DNA from 2 places in the Rhodococcus chondri genome. Region 1 is predicted to be linked to the other one. Evidence: riboswitches for the same ligand, from Rfam matches in the RefSeq annotation. Region 1 holds a riboswitch; the other holds the start of a gene.
What was found. Region 1 has a riboswitch for thiamine pyrophosphate ahead of Q8814_RS24300 (TenA family protein). Riboswitches for the same ligand answer to the same signal wherever they lie in the genome.

Region 1 (4,763 bases):
GAGTACGCGGTCTCGCGCGCATTCGTCGATGCACGCATCCAGACCATCTACGGCGGTACCACCGAGATCATGAAGACGATCGTCGCGAAGGATCTGGGAATCTGACGCTGCGGCCCCGAGCGACGAGGAGGACACCCCCATGCCGGCCGAACCCATCGAGTTGCCCGTCGACGAGGCCGTGCGGGCGGTACGGGCCAACTCCCGACGCCGGCAGATCCTCACGGCTGCCGCCAAAGTGATGCAACGCAAGGGTTTTCATCAGATGTCCATGCAGGCACTCGCGGACGAGGCGAACGTCAGCGTGGGCTCGCTCTACAACTACTTCGGCAACAAGGAGGAAATTCTCCTCGCCACCATCACCGATATCCTCGACGCCTTCCAGGACCAGCTCGAGCCGGCGATGGTGGCCGCGGGAGAAGACCCCGTCGAGCGCCTGGCCGCCGGCATCCGCCGATTCATCGAGATCGTCGACGAGAACCTCGACGCGGTGGCCCTGACCTACCGGGAGAGCCGCACGCTCGACCCGGACGGCCGGGAGATGCTCAAGCGGCTCGAAATCGCCACCTCCGCCCCGCTACGCACAGTGCTGACGGAGGGCATCGACGCCGGCCTCCTGCACCCGGTCGATGTCGACCTGATGGTCTTCGATCTGGTTCTGCTCGCGCACGGATGGTCGCTCAAACACTGGCACTTCGGCCGCATCTACAGCCTGGACGAGTACATCCGGCTGCAGACCCGGTACGTCCTCAACACCGTCGTGCCGCAACAGAAGCGAAACCTGTACCGGCACCTGATGGAGGCCTTCTGAACGGCCGCACGGAACACGACGATCCCCGTCGGTAATGTGGATCGGACCGCGCGGCAACGAGGAGTACGACATGACCACCGACCACGATGCACTGCCCGTGGAAGAGGCCGTGCGTGCCGTACGCACCAACTCCCGCCGCAAGCAGGTCCTGGACGCCGCGGTCGAGGTCATGCAGCGGACGGGCTTTCATCAGATGTCGATGCAGGCACTCGCCGACGAGGCCGGTGTGAGCGTCGGACTGATCTACAAGTACTTCGGCGGCAAGGAGGACGTACTCCTGGCGACCATTCTCACCATCCTCGATGCCTTCCGCGACCAGCTCGAACCGGCTATGGACGCCGTCGGCGACGACCCGGTCGAGCGGCTCGTCGCCGGAATGCGCCGCTACATCGAGATCGTGGACGAGAACCTCAACGCCACCGTGCTCACCTACCGGGAGAGCCGCACTCTCGACGCCGCAGGACGGGCCCGCATCAAGGAACTCGAAGTGGAGTCGTCGGCTCCGCTGCGCGCCGCTCTCGATGCAGGAATCGCCGCGGCGGTCATGAATCCGGTCGATGTCGACCTGATGGTCTTCGACATCATGCTCCTTGCACACGGCTGGGCTCTCAAGCACTGGCACTTCGGCGCCATCTACAGCCTCGACGAGTACATCCGGCTGCAGACCCGCTTCGTGCTGAACACACTCATCCCGGCCCAGCACCGCGAGAACTACGCGCAACTGCTCTCCTGACCGGCCTTGCGTCCGGTCCGATACAGCCGGGTGCTATGGTCGCTTCCGACCGACACGGGGTGCTCCGCACATGCGGGGCTGAGATCACACCCGTCGAACCTGTCAGGTAATGCTGACGAAGGGATGTTTCGGCATGACCATGCCTGTAACCGTTTCACCACCTACATACACCGGTCGTTTCACCGACCTTCTGTGGGAGCGCACGAAGGTGCTGCGCGACGCCGTCGACAATCTCGAGTTTCTCCGTCGCCTCGGCGACGGCACCCTGCCGCTCGACGCCTTCCGCTTCTACATCGAACAAGACGCCCTCTACCTCGCGGGCTACGCCAAAGCGCTGGCGCTGCTCGCCGCCAAGTCACCGGAGCCGGTGACCGGGGCGTTCTGGGCCACAAGCTCCGCTACCGCGGCCACCGAGGAGTCGTCGCTGCACCAGGGGCTGCTCACCGGGGGTGTGCTGCCCGAGACCGGCGAGGTCGTCGAACCTTCCCCGGCGTGCCTGGGATACGTCTCGTACCTGACGGCGACGGTGTCCACCGAGCCGTACGCCGTCGGCGCGGCCGCGGTACTGCCGTGTTTCTGGATCTATGCCGAAGTGGGCCGCGAGCTGGCAGGCCGGGCCGCCGACGCTCTCGCAGCCGACCCGTCGCACCCGTACGCCCGCTGGGTCACCACCTACGACGATCCGGCGTTCCACGCCTCCGTCGCGACCGCCCGCGAACTGGTCGACGCGGCCGCCGAAGCAGCGACCGGACCCGAACGCGATGCCATGCTCGACGCGTTCACTGTCGCGACCCGGTACGAACTGATGTTCTGGGACACCGCGCTCCACCGGCAGCAGTGGCCCGCCTCGTGAGGCGGCCCGGTCGGGATCCTCCGCGGCGATCTCGTAGCCGCGCTGGACTGATCGCCGGGGTCCTCACCGCCGTAGCCGCGCTAACCGCGGTATCGGGCTGTGCGAGTGATTCGCCGGACGAGAACACGATCCGTTTCGCGCTGGACTGGACCCCGAACACCAACCACACCGGCCTGTACGTGGCGATGCAGGAAGGGCTGTTCGACGACGCCGGACTCGACGTCGAGATCCTGCCCTACAACAGCACGACCCCCGATCTGCTCGTCGACGCCGGCAACGCCGAGTTCGGTATCTCGACCCAGGCGATGACCACATTCTCCCGCGCGGCCGGTGCGCAGGTCGTCTCGGTGCTCGCTCCCCTGCAGCACTGGGCCACCGGCATCGCGGTCAAGGCCGACCGCACCGACCTCGCACGGCCGAAGGATCTCGACGGACTCACCTACGCCGGTTTCGGCGACCCCGGGGACGAAGAAACGCTGCGACAGGTGATCCGCGCCGACGGCGGCGACGGCAACTTCACCTCCGTCACCCTCGGCACCTCTGCCTACGAGGCGGTGTACTCCGGCACCGCCGACTTCACCGTGTCCTACCTGGCCTGGGAGGGCATCGAAGCAGAGCACCGCGGACTCCCCATGCGGTACTTCTCGTACACCGACTTCGGATTCCCCGACGCCTACGCCATCGTGATCAACGGCAACGAGGACTGGCTCGCGGAACATCCGGAGCAGGCGCGCGACTTCGTGCAGGCCGTCCAGCGCGGCTACGAGATCGCCGCGGAGGATCCCGACCGGGCCGCCCAGCACGTGATCGACGCCAACCCCGGTGTGTTCGACGACGAGGCTCTCGTCTTCGAAAGTCAGCGGATGCTGTCCGCCGACCACCTGCGCGACGGAAACGGGCGGGTGGGCACGATGACCCTCGAGCAGTGGACCGGGTACTCCCGATTCCTCTACGAGGCGGGACTCCTCGCCGGACCCGACGGAGCACCGCTCACCGAGGAACCGGACTGGTCGTCGTACTTCACCGATGAATACCTCGCTTCCTGACAGTGCCCGCATCTCGTCCGGCCCGTCCGGGCGGATGCGGGCGCTGCTGCCCGCGGTGACCGTCGCGGTCGTACTCGTCGCGATGTGGGAACTGTATGTGCGGGTCGGCGATATCCGGCCCCAGGTGCTGCCGGCGCCCAGCCGAGTCCTCGATCAGGGCTGGGCCCACCGCAGCGACATCGCCGGCCATGCCGCGGCGACCCTGCAGGTCACCGTCGTGGGATTCGCCGTGTCGCTGGTCCTCGCCTGGGTATTGGCGACCACGGTGGATTTCTCGCCGTGGCTGCGGTGCGCGCTGGTGCCGCTGTTCGTGGTGTCCCAGACCCTGCCGATCATCGCGATCGCGCCGCTGATGATCATCTGGTTCGGGTTCGGTCTGCTGCCGAAGGTTCTCGTCATCGCGCTCGCCACGTTCTTTCCCATGACCATCGGCTTGATCGAGGGTTTCGCCGCCGCGGATCGGGACGCCGGGGCACTGCTGCGCAGCATGGGCGCGTCCCGCCGGCAGGAGTTCCGGTACGTGCGGATGCCGGCGGCGCTCCCCCGCTTCTTCACCTCTCTGCGCATCGGCATCACCTACGCGGTCGTCGGTGCGGTCTTCGCCGAATATGTCGGCGCCACCTCCGGTCTCGGCATCTACATGGCGACACAGAAGAACTCCTTCCGCACCGATCTGGTGCTGGCCGCCGTCGTTGTCACCGCCGCGGTGTCGCTGCTGCTGTATCTGCTCACCTACGCCGTCGAACGGATCGTCGCGCCGTGGGCCCTGACCACCGGGAGCCGTCCGTGACCGCCGTGTCCGTTACCGAACTCCGCCGGGCGTTCGACGGCACCCCGGTCCTCGACGGTATCGACTTCGACATCGCGCCCGGTGAATTCGTGTCGGTGATCGGTCCGAGTGGCTCCGGCAAGTCCACCCTCTTCGGGTTGATCGCCGGTCTCGACACCCCCGATTCCGGGTCGGTCGTCGTCGGCGGTGCACCCGCGGCCCCGGGACGGGCGGCGCTCATGCCGCAGAAGGACCTGCTGTTCCCGTGGCGGTCCGTGCTCGACAATTGCTCCCTCGGCCTGGAAGTGCAGGGGGTCTCCCGTGCCCGCGCCCGGGCCGCCGCACGAAAGCTGTTTCCCGCGTTCGGTCTCGAGGGGTTCGAGGACGCGCGCCCGTTCCAACTCTCGGGCGGCATGCGCCAGCGGGCGGCACTGGCGCGCACCGTGTTGCAGGACCGTGACGTTCTGCTCCTCGACGAGCCGTTCGGAGCTCTCGACTCGCTCACGCGCACCGACATGCAACTGTGGCTGCAGCAGGTGTGGTTGCGCGACCGC
Region 2 (8,380 bases), on a different contig from region 1:
AAGGCAGGCTCAAGGGCAAGCAGCCGAAACTTCCTCTCACGGCACGGAAAACAATCCACCGCCGCTACCACGACCCCGCCGACGACGCGAGCCTGGCGGACCTGGCCGAGGAATACAGCGTCGGCCGCTCCACCATCCACCGCATCGTCAGCAGTGCTGCACCACGAGCCTGAGAATTCACCAGCCTGTCGTCAGGATCCCGCTACTTTGCACTTCCTGACAACCTTGGGTTGCGGGCCCTTACGTCCCACACGAGTTCTGGCCCGAATCGGATCGTCGGCGAGCTGGGCGGATACGCCGCGCCCGCCAGGAGCCGGTGGCGAGACAGACGATCGTTTCGACCCAACAGGCCGAGCGGATCACCGACCGGGCACTACGCCATATCCGCCCGATTTTCGGCAAATGCTACGGCTACCCCTTCATCGGCGCCGGAGGCGGCGCAAACCGGAGGTCCTGGAGTGCGTAGCACGCGTCGGTAAACGCGAAGCCCGTCGAGATGACCAAACACCTACAAGGGACCGAATCGAGGCCAGACAGAATCAACATTCCTGGAGGGAGTGAGCAGGAGACCCTCAACTCGGTTGAACCGCAGGTAATGCCGCTGGCATGCAAAGGAAACCGTCGTCGGCTTCACCGTTAGCTACGCCGAGCTGTTGTGAACTCGTATGCCCCGGCCCACTGATGTGAGTGGCGGTGAAGTCGTCGAACCCAACTGCTTGGCCCCTCGGGCGAATACGCCCACCCGGAACTGCCAGTCAATCCGAATCCGGGGCGGCGAGCAGCCGTCAGACGCGCTCGCGCCCGAACCACGAGGAGCTCACGGCCGGGTCCCACAGTTGCGCAAAATGGTTGACCGGCCCATGACCTCGACCGACCCGCAGACTTTCACCACCCCGGATACTGGCGGTCAGCCACGCCTTTGCCTCCTCGAGCGCCTCCACCCATCCCGATCGCTGCGGCCGCAGCGTGGCCATCGCCGCCGAAAGAGAACATCCGGTGCCGTGCGTGTTCTGAGTGACGATTCGCGGGCTCTCGAACACCACCGGTTCTGATGCTGCCGCGGGGTCGACGACACAATCGAAGACCGTATCGCCCTTGAGATGTCCGCCTTTGACCAACACCGCCACCTGGTGGTGCTCGGCCACCTCCCAGCCTTGATCGAGCAGCTCCGCCCAGGAGTCGGCAGGTTGCGCGCCGGCCAGGACCGCAAGTTCCGGAACGTTCGGCGTGATCAGATCCACCGCAGCAATGAGGTCTTTGAGAGCATCCTCCGCATCGGCGCTGAGCAACCGATCACCGCTGGTGGCGACGATGACCGGGTCGAGAACGATCACCGGCGGTGCTACCTCACCGATCCACACGGCCACGGCCCGCACCAGGTCCGTGTCGGCCAGCATGCCGATCTTGACCGCGTCGATGACGACGTCGTCGCTGACAGCCTCCAGCTGGGCGGTCAGGAACGACGCAGGCGGCAGGTGGACGCTTCGGACACCGCAGGTGTTCTGCGCGACCAGCGCAGCGACCACGGCCATTCCGTAGCCGCGGTGGGCGGCGATGCTTTTGAGGTCGGCGTGGATCCCGGCACCACCGGTCGGATCGGTTCCCGCTATCGACAGCACCCTTGGTGGCAGGTGGACATGCTGAGTCATCCGGACATCCCTTCGCTAGTACGAGCTAGTGCAGGTTCGACGGGTGTGATCTCAGCCCCTTGCCTGGGGCACCCCGTGTCACGGGAAGCCATCGTAGAGCGGTCGCTCATTCCGTCCGCCGTTGCCCGTCGAAAACCCTGGATACAGGCCCTACCGGGGTACACCGAACTTCGGATCTACGCCGCCGCAGCAACGGGTGGTCCTGGCCGATAGACGGTGTTGTCGCGCAGCATCGCCCACAACACGTTCGATCTGCGTCTGGCCAGGGCGAGAACGGCCTGGGTGTGGCGTTTTCCCTCGCTGCGTTTGCGGTCGTAGTAGGCCTTGGAGTCGGCGTTGGATCGGATGCTCAGCTGCGCGGACAGGTAGAACACCCGCAGCAGCCGGCGATCGTAGCGCCGCGGCCGTCGATGATTGCCGCTGATACGGCCCGAATCCCGCGGTACCGGCGCCAGTCCGGCGACCGCAGCGAGGCGGTCGGCGGTGGCGAACACGGCGAGGTCCCCGCCGACCGCGGCGAGGAACTCGGCGCCGAGCAGGGGCCCGATCCCGGGCATGCTCTCGATCACCGCAGCATGACGATGCCGGCGGAACCGGTCTTCGATGCTGGTATCGAGTTCAGCGAGTTCGGCATCGAGCGCCAGGATCTGCTTCGCGAGTCTGCCGACGGTTGCCGCGGCGACATCCTGTCCCGGCACGCGAACACGCTGGGCGTTCGCTGCGTGCAGCGCGGTGGCCGCCACCTTGGCGGCGTTGTAGGCCTTGCGTTCGCGTAGCCAGGACTCGAGCCGGGCCTGCCCGAGCCGGCGCAACCCGTCGGGCGTGCGGTAGCCGGTCAGCAGGATCAGCGCGGCCTTGGTGTTGCTGATGTCCAGCGCCCGCTCCAGGGCGGGAAAATAGGTGCCCAGCAGCGAACGCAGGCGATTGATCGCCCGGGTGCGGTCGCGCATCAGGTCGGTGCGATGCGAGGTCAGGATGCGCAGTTCGACGCTGAGTTCGTCGTCGATGCGCATCGGGTGCAGATCGCGGCGCATGCGGGCCTGGTCGGCGATGACCGCGGCATCCTTGGCGTCGGTCTTGCCGTCACCGCGGTAGCCGGCCGAGGCGTGGTGGACCATGCGCCCGGGAAGATAGAGCAGGCTCTGGCCGCGTTCGGCCAGCAGGGCGATGACCAGGGCGGCTCCGCCGCTGTTGAGATCGATCGCCCAGGTCACGGTCCCCTCATCCGCGAGACGGGTCACAGCATCGATCAGGTCGATCAGTTCGGCTTCGTCGTTGGCGACCCGCCGAGAATGCAGGCGGGTGCCGTCGGTGTCGATCACGACGCAGTGGTGATGGTTTTTGCCGGCATCGATTCCCGCCCAGAGTTGTCTCACCTGCACTCCTTTTGTGGCCGTTGCGGATCCGTGTACCTGGCGGACGACCTCTCCGTCGTGTCCTTAAACAGCGATCGCGTCGCATCTCTCAATGAGCGGTCGAGTCGTCGAGGACGCCGCGGCGGCCATTCCCTTCCGGCCATTCCAGTGGCGGCAAAAATCCAGCCATACCGCGCCGTCCCCAGGCAGTCCCGAACCTACGACACCGGACCTCAGCTGCCCGGCAAAAACGTTAAGGCAAAATCAGGCTCTTGTGGGAGTGCGAAGCGCAGCGGAGCTCGAATCGGTGTGCGCCGCAGGCGCGCTGAGAAGCCAGATCACACCGTTTCAAGCCGGGGCCACAAGGTGAACGACCCTCTTCTCCACCTTGAGAGAACGGCCTCGCTGGAAATGCCCTGATCTGCTGTTTTGATGATTTTTGTTAACGTTGAATCCTACGGCAGTCGAGCTGCGCGCGGAGTGGCCGCTGCGGCCACCAGAACGAACAACAACGGCAGAATCATCAGTCCCCCGAGGCCGGCGAACACCGCCCGGCCGGCGCTGCCGTAGCGCCGATACGAGCGTCGTGCGCAGACGATCGCGCTCGTGGTGGCGAGCGCGTTGAAGATCAGCAGGATCACGAAAAAGCTCACAGTCGAAGTCCCTTCGTCGTGTTAGGCCACGCGCCGGCGTTACAGATCGAACAGGGAAAACTGGTTTCTTCGCGGCCTCGGCGTCGGTGTCGCGTTCGTAGCGTTGCGCCATCAACGGGCCGCTTCCGGTGTGCAGCCGATTTCCTGTGCGACGGCGTACCAGTCGGCCCGTCCGCGTTCATCTCCCAAGCAGTGCGGTGCATCCCAGGAGATTAAAGTGCGTTTCTCGGTGATCATGTCGTCGAGCGTGACCGCCGACCCGCCGGTGAGCAGCAGACTCTTGTCCGGCAGTTGCACCAGCACCCCCTGCTGACGTGGCCAGCAGCTATTTGGTGGCAAGGCGGCGCATCTGCGGCGGGGCGGCAGCGCGGTCCTTGCCTAAGGAGGCTAGGCGGGTTGCAGTTCGGGTACCGACTGCACACTCAGCTCTGGCTGGTCGTCGAACGAGCGTGGCAGCGGTGGGACAGTGAAACCTTCGGTTTCGGCTGCCACGACGAAGTTGCGCCAGTGCCTGCTGACGGTGGACTTGTCGAGTTGCAACTGTCCCGCGACCTGCACCTGGTTGAGCTCGGGGTGGTCGAGACGGACCACGGCGACCCGTTTGACCGCGTCGGTCAGTGCACTGTGGCGGAGGAAGGCGTGCAACCCGTCGCTGGTCTGGGGCCATCCGTTGCGCGTGGCCGGTGCACCGGTTGCACTGCGCGGGACAACCCCCTCGCGCTCCGGCGCTCCGATTGCACGTGCGTCGGTTGCAGGACGTGCCACCTCGGGAGCGGCCGGGTGGGGGTGCACCTCCACGGCCGTGGTTGCACCCACCTGTCGGCTTGCTCCTCCCCTGCTGGGGTCGTGGCAGTTGCGTTCGGCAACGCGGGATGTGCTGAGGGTGGGAGGCACGGTGGCGCCGGTGCGGGCGTGGGCGCGTTCGTCCTTGATGGCCTGCAACATGATGGTGAACAGGTGCAGCAAGGCCAGCCACAGCAACGGGAAGATCATGGCGATGCCGGCGGCGATCGCGGCAGGCTGCGGGATGTAGCCGAGGTCTTCGCCCGCCGCAACCCTCGCTGCGTTGCGCTGAGCGAGTTGGTAGGCGTGATAGCCGTTGCCGGCCACACTGAGCAGCACCGTCGCGGTGGCCACGCCCAGGCAGAAGCGGCGACCGGTCTTATAAGTCTGGTCGGCTCCGAGGGCAACCAGGCCCAGGGTGGCGGCGGCCTGTGCAACATCAATGGCCACCGGCGCCATCCATGCGTTGTGTGGGCGCACCCCGATCTCGAGAGCGAGTTGACGGAGTGCATCGAAGGACAGGGTGAAGGCGAGTGCGGCGAGGACGAGTGTCATGAATGCAACGCCGGTCAGCGCTGCGGTCTTGGCGCGCAGGGCGGTTGCGTCGTGGGTTGTATCGTCGGACATGACCGAGTGATCTCCTTGCTGTGGGTTTCTTGGTCAGGGCGTCCTGCGGAGCGGCAATTCCATGCAGGGCGCCCATCATTTTCAGCAATGCAAGCAATGCAAGTAATGCTTTTATTCAGTGGTCGGAGAGTGGTCGGCCGGGAGACAGGGGCCCATCAATCCCTTCGAACGATTCACCCTCGTTGTGGAGGGCGGCACGTCGGCGGCTCTCCTCGGCAATGGCTTTTTCCACGAAGTGGGACCAGTTGCGATCGGCTTCGGCTGTGCGAGTGGCATTAAAGGCAAGGCGGGCCTGGGTGTAGACGTCCGGCGAGATATAGACCGTCACAGCCTTATTGCTCTGTTTCTTCTCGGCCGGCTCTGCCGGTCGATCGACCTGCTGTTGCGCAGGCGCAACGCTTCGGTTCTTTGCCTGCAACCCGGACAGGTCACCCGTGACCGGGCGCGCACTTCCTGGGTTGGTGGTAGAGACACGAGGCAGACCAGTGACAGCTCGGCGAGGCTCGCTCATGATGCTGCTTCCTCTGCTTCTGCGGCAGTGATTCGGCGAACCAACTCTTCGGTGACACCCACCAGATCGTCCGCCACGGAGGTGGAAGCCTGAGGTGCTAAGGCCTGGGCCTGAGCCTCACCTCGGAGCACCTCGTACCACTTGGGCCCGTTACGCACGACGTCGTCAAGCTCGTGCACCAGAAGTCCTCGCTCCCGTGTTGCGAGAGCGGTGGCTTCGGAGTGCCGTACAGTCTTATCGAATATGGCGTCGGTGCTGCCGCCGAACGCTTCTGCAATCGCTTGTCGTGCTTGTTGCTGAACCTTCGTGGCCGACTTTCCGATCCCGGTCAGTACGACGCCGAGCAGGTCGAGATCCGGATTGTCTCCCAGGACAGCATTGAGTCGGTTCATGACACCGGCCATACCCTTGCGGCTGGATGCATCACTCTTGACAGGGATCAATAACCAGCGGGCTGCAGCTGCTGCTGCGGTTTGCAGGGATTCGTCGCCGGGCGGGCAGTCCAGCAAGATCATGTCGTACTGGGGTGCAATCGGCGCCAACGCCATTGCTAGCGCGAGCCTTGCGCCGGCCGGGTCTTTCGATGCCTTCGAGGTCAGGGCTGCGGTGGCCGCCTCGAGGTGGTGCCCTCCGGGCGCAATGTCGAGGTTCGGGCGGACATCGCGAACCGGTTCGAGTGGCGATCCGAAGGCCAGGGCTTGCGCGAGATTACTCCCCTCGTCGTCAAGATCGGTGTTGGTGTACCCCAGGTCTTCGGCGACGTTGCCTTGTGGGTCGAGATCGACGACCAGGACTTTGTAGTCGGAGGCTGCCAGTAGACCCCCAATGTTGGAAGCGAGCGTTGTCTTGAACACTCCCCCTTTACTGTTGATGAGCGCGACAACTCGCTGTAGCGCTTCGGCGTTGCGCTTCGGAGGCACCTTCTCGCGTGCAGCCATTGATCTTCCTCCATCTCGATCGAAGCAATACAAGCTTTGATGGTAATGCCAGTAATGCTGGTATTACCATCAAAAATGTCTATGTCAGCAATGCTGGGCGGATTAAATCCGGGGCTGGTGTTACTGGTGTTGCTGGGCGTTAGGAACATTACCAGGAATGACCGTAATGCAAGCATTGCTTGCCATACGTGTCTTTTACCGGTAATACCAGTATTGCTTGCTTTACTTAATGGCAGGTGAGGATGCACAGGGTCGCGCGGTGGTGCGCTGCCGTGAGGATCTTCAATGACAGCAATACAAGCAATGCCTGTAATAAATGCAAAGCTTGGAGCAACTCGCTCACGCGGCGGGATTCCCTGGCCTCGTCTGGACAGTAACACTGGTAATGCTTGCAATAACTGCCGCGGCTCGCAGGCTTCGATATCCCATCAATGCTGGCATTGCTGGCTCCACGGTCGTACCTCGAGCGGGAAGCCGATGCATTGATTCGGCGAGGAGTGCCGAAGCCTGTACGGCACGAACGTGCCCTGACATAGCGCGCCCGTTCCCTCCACGTCGCCTCAAATGACCGTCAAATGCGGCAAGGGGAAATAGCCCAGCGCGGTAGAGACGATGGTTCGGGCGGCGTGATAGTCGGCGCGGCCATCGTCACCGGTGGGGAAGCGTCCGTAGCGTGCTCGCGCCGGAGCGGCAATGGGAAGGGCGAGTGAGCCTCGGGGGACCGGCCGGACACCGCGCTTCTTCCCGGGCCGGCGGCGCCACTCGAGTTCTTCGATCCACCAACGGTGCAGCTCGCGGTCGACCAGGTGCCGATGAGCCCTGTCCGCTGCGGTGCCCGTCGCGCCCAGGAGATGCGCGGTGCGGTCCATGCTCTTCCGCGACGTGCCGGGCGATGTCGGAAGAAGTCCCAGGGTGTGCAGTTTATCGAGGGTGCGCGTGATCGTTCCTCGCGTGTATCCGGTCGCGGCAGCCACGAAGGCAACAAGCGGGATTCTGCCGTGTGCGGAACTAACATGTTTTCCGAATTCGAGTACTGCCCAGTGGATACGAGCAAAAGCACCTCCCAGACCCGCACGGTTCGACCAGACATCGTGGGTGTGGTGCTCCAGGAGAGCGAGGGGTGTTCCGGGGGACACGGCGGGGGCGGGTTCCCCTTGTGTTGCACCCAATTGGGGAAGGTTCAACTCCCAGGTCGAGGCTTTCGTACCGGAGCCTGCGCGCACCCTCGTGACCCATCCTTCGCCGGCCAGGACGCGCAGTCGCCGGGACACGGTCGAGGCGTGCACCGCGGCGGCTTCGGCGAGCCGGCGGACATCGATGTCGAGGGTCCGGGTGCGGGCGGTGCGGGCCAGGACGCACAGCGCATGGAGGATACGTTCGTCGCTCGCACCGCCGGGACGTGCCCAGCGGGCCGGATCTGCCGTGACGGCGGTGTCCACTCGGTCGAGTTCGTCGTCGATGGGGTCCCGGTCGTCGCCGGTCGTGACGGGGAACCGGGCGGCGGCGGCGAGGGCGCGCTGCCATTGTCGGGCGGTGTCGTCACGGCCGCGGTCCCGGTCGTCCCGCAGCCGGACGAGACCGGGGGCGGCGTCCACGGCGGCGGCGATGTCGGCGAGGCTGTGGCCGGCTGTGGCCATGCCGAGCAGGATGCTGTGGGCCAGGGCCGAGCGGTCGGTGCCGGCCGAGGGGGTGGCGGTCAACAGCGCGCGGGTGCGGGCGGTGAGTGGTCGGCGCGGGCGGTCCAGGCGCGGTCCTGCCGGGCCGTCGATGATGCGGACCGCGCGTGCGCGGTCGGGGCGTTCGGGTAGTTCGGTGTGGGGATGTCGGGCGAGCAGCCACTGCACGACCTCGGGTGCCGTCCCGA

Region 2: another riboswitch for thiamine pyrophosphate. It lies ahead of thiD (bifunctional hydroxymethylpyrimidine kinase/phosphomethylpyrimidine kinase); the one in region 1 lies ahead of Q8814_RS24300 (TenA family protein).

The regions. Positions count from the first base shown of each region.
Region 1 covers NZ_JAUZMZ010000251.1:180-4,942, reverse strand. Annotated here, with positions in the region: partial or broken gene Q8814_RS24315 (acyl-CoA dehydrogenase family protein) at 1-105, shown strand, start outside; gene Q8814_RS24310 (TetR/AcrR family transcriptional regulator) at 140-808, shown strand; gene Q8814_RS24305 (TetR/AcrR family transcriptional regulator) at 879-1,541, shown strand; TPP riboswitch at 1,587-1,682, shown strand; gene Q8814_RS24300 (TenA family protein) at 1,675-2,394, shown strand; gene Q8814_RS24295 (ABC transporter substrate-binding protein) at 2,442-3,440, shown strand; gene Q8814_RS24290 (ABC transporter permease) at 3,421-4,230, shown strand; gene Q8814_RS24285 (ABC transporter ATP-binding protein) at 4,227-4,763, shown strand, end outside.
Region 2 covers NZ_JAUZMZ010000080.1:7,328-15,707, forward strand. Annotated here, with positions in the region: gene Q8814_RS14810 (recombinase family protein) at 1-173, shown strand, start outside; gene thiD (bifunctional hydroxymethylpyrimidine kinase/phosphomethylpyrimidine kinase) at 786-1,649, opposite strand; TPP riboswitch at 1,640-1,735, opposite strand; gene Q8814_RS14820 (IS110 family RNA-guided transposase) at 1,826-3,031, opposite strand; gene Q8814_RS14825 (hypothetical protein) at 3,460-3,657, opposite strand; gene Q8814_RS14830 (hypothetical protein) at 3,769-3,954, opposite strand; gene Q8814_RS14835 (DUF2637 domain-containing protein) at 4,045-5,067, opposite strand; gene Q8814_RS14840 (ParB family protein) at 5,183-5,578, opposite strand; gene Q8814_RS14845 (ParA family protein) at 5,575-6,516, opposite strand; gene Q8814_RS14850 (hypothetical protein) at 7,077-8,380, opposite strand, start outside.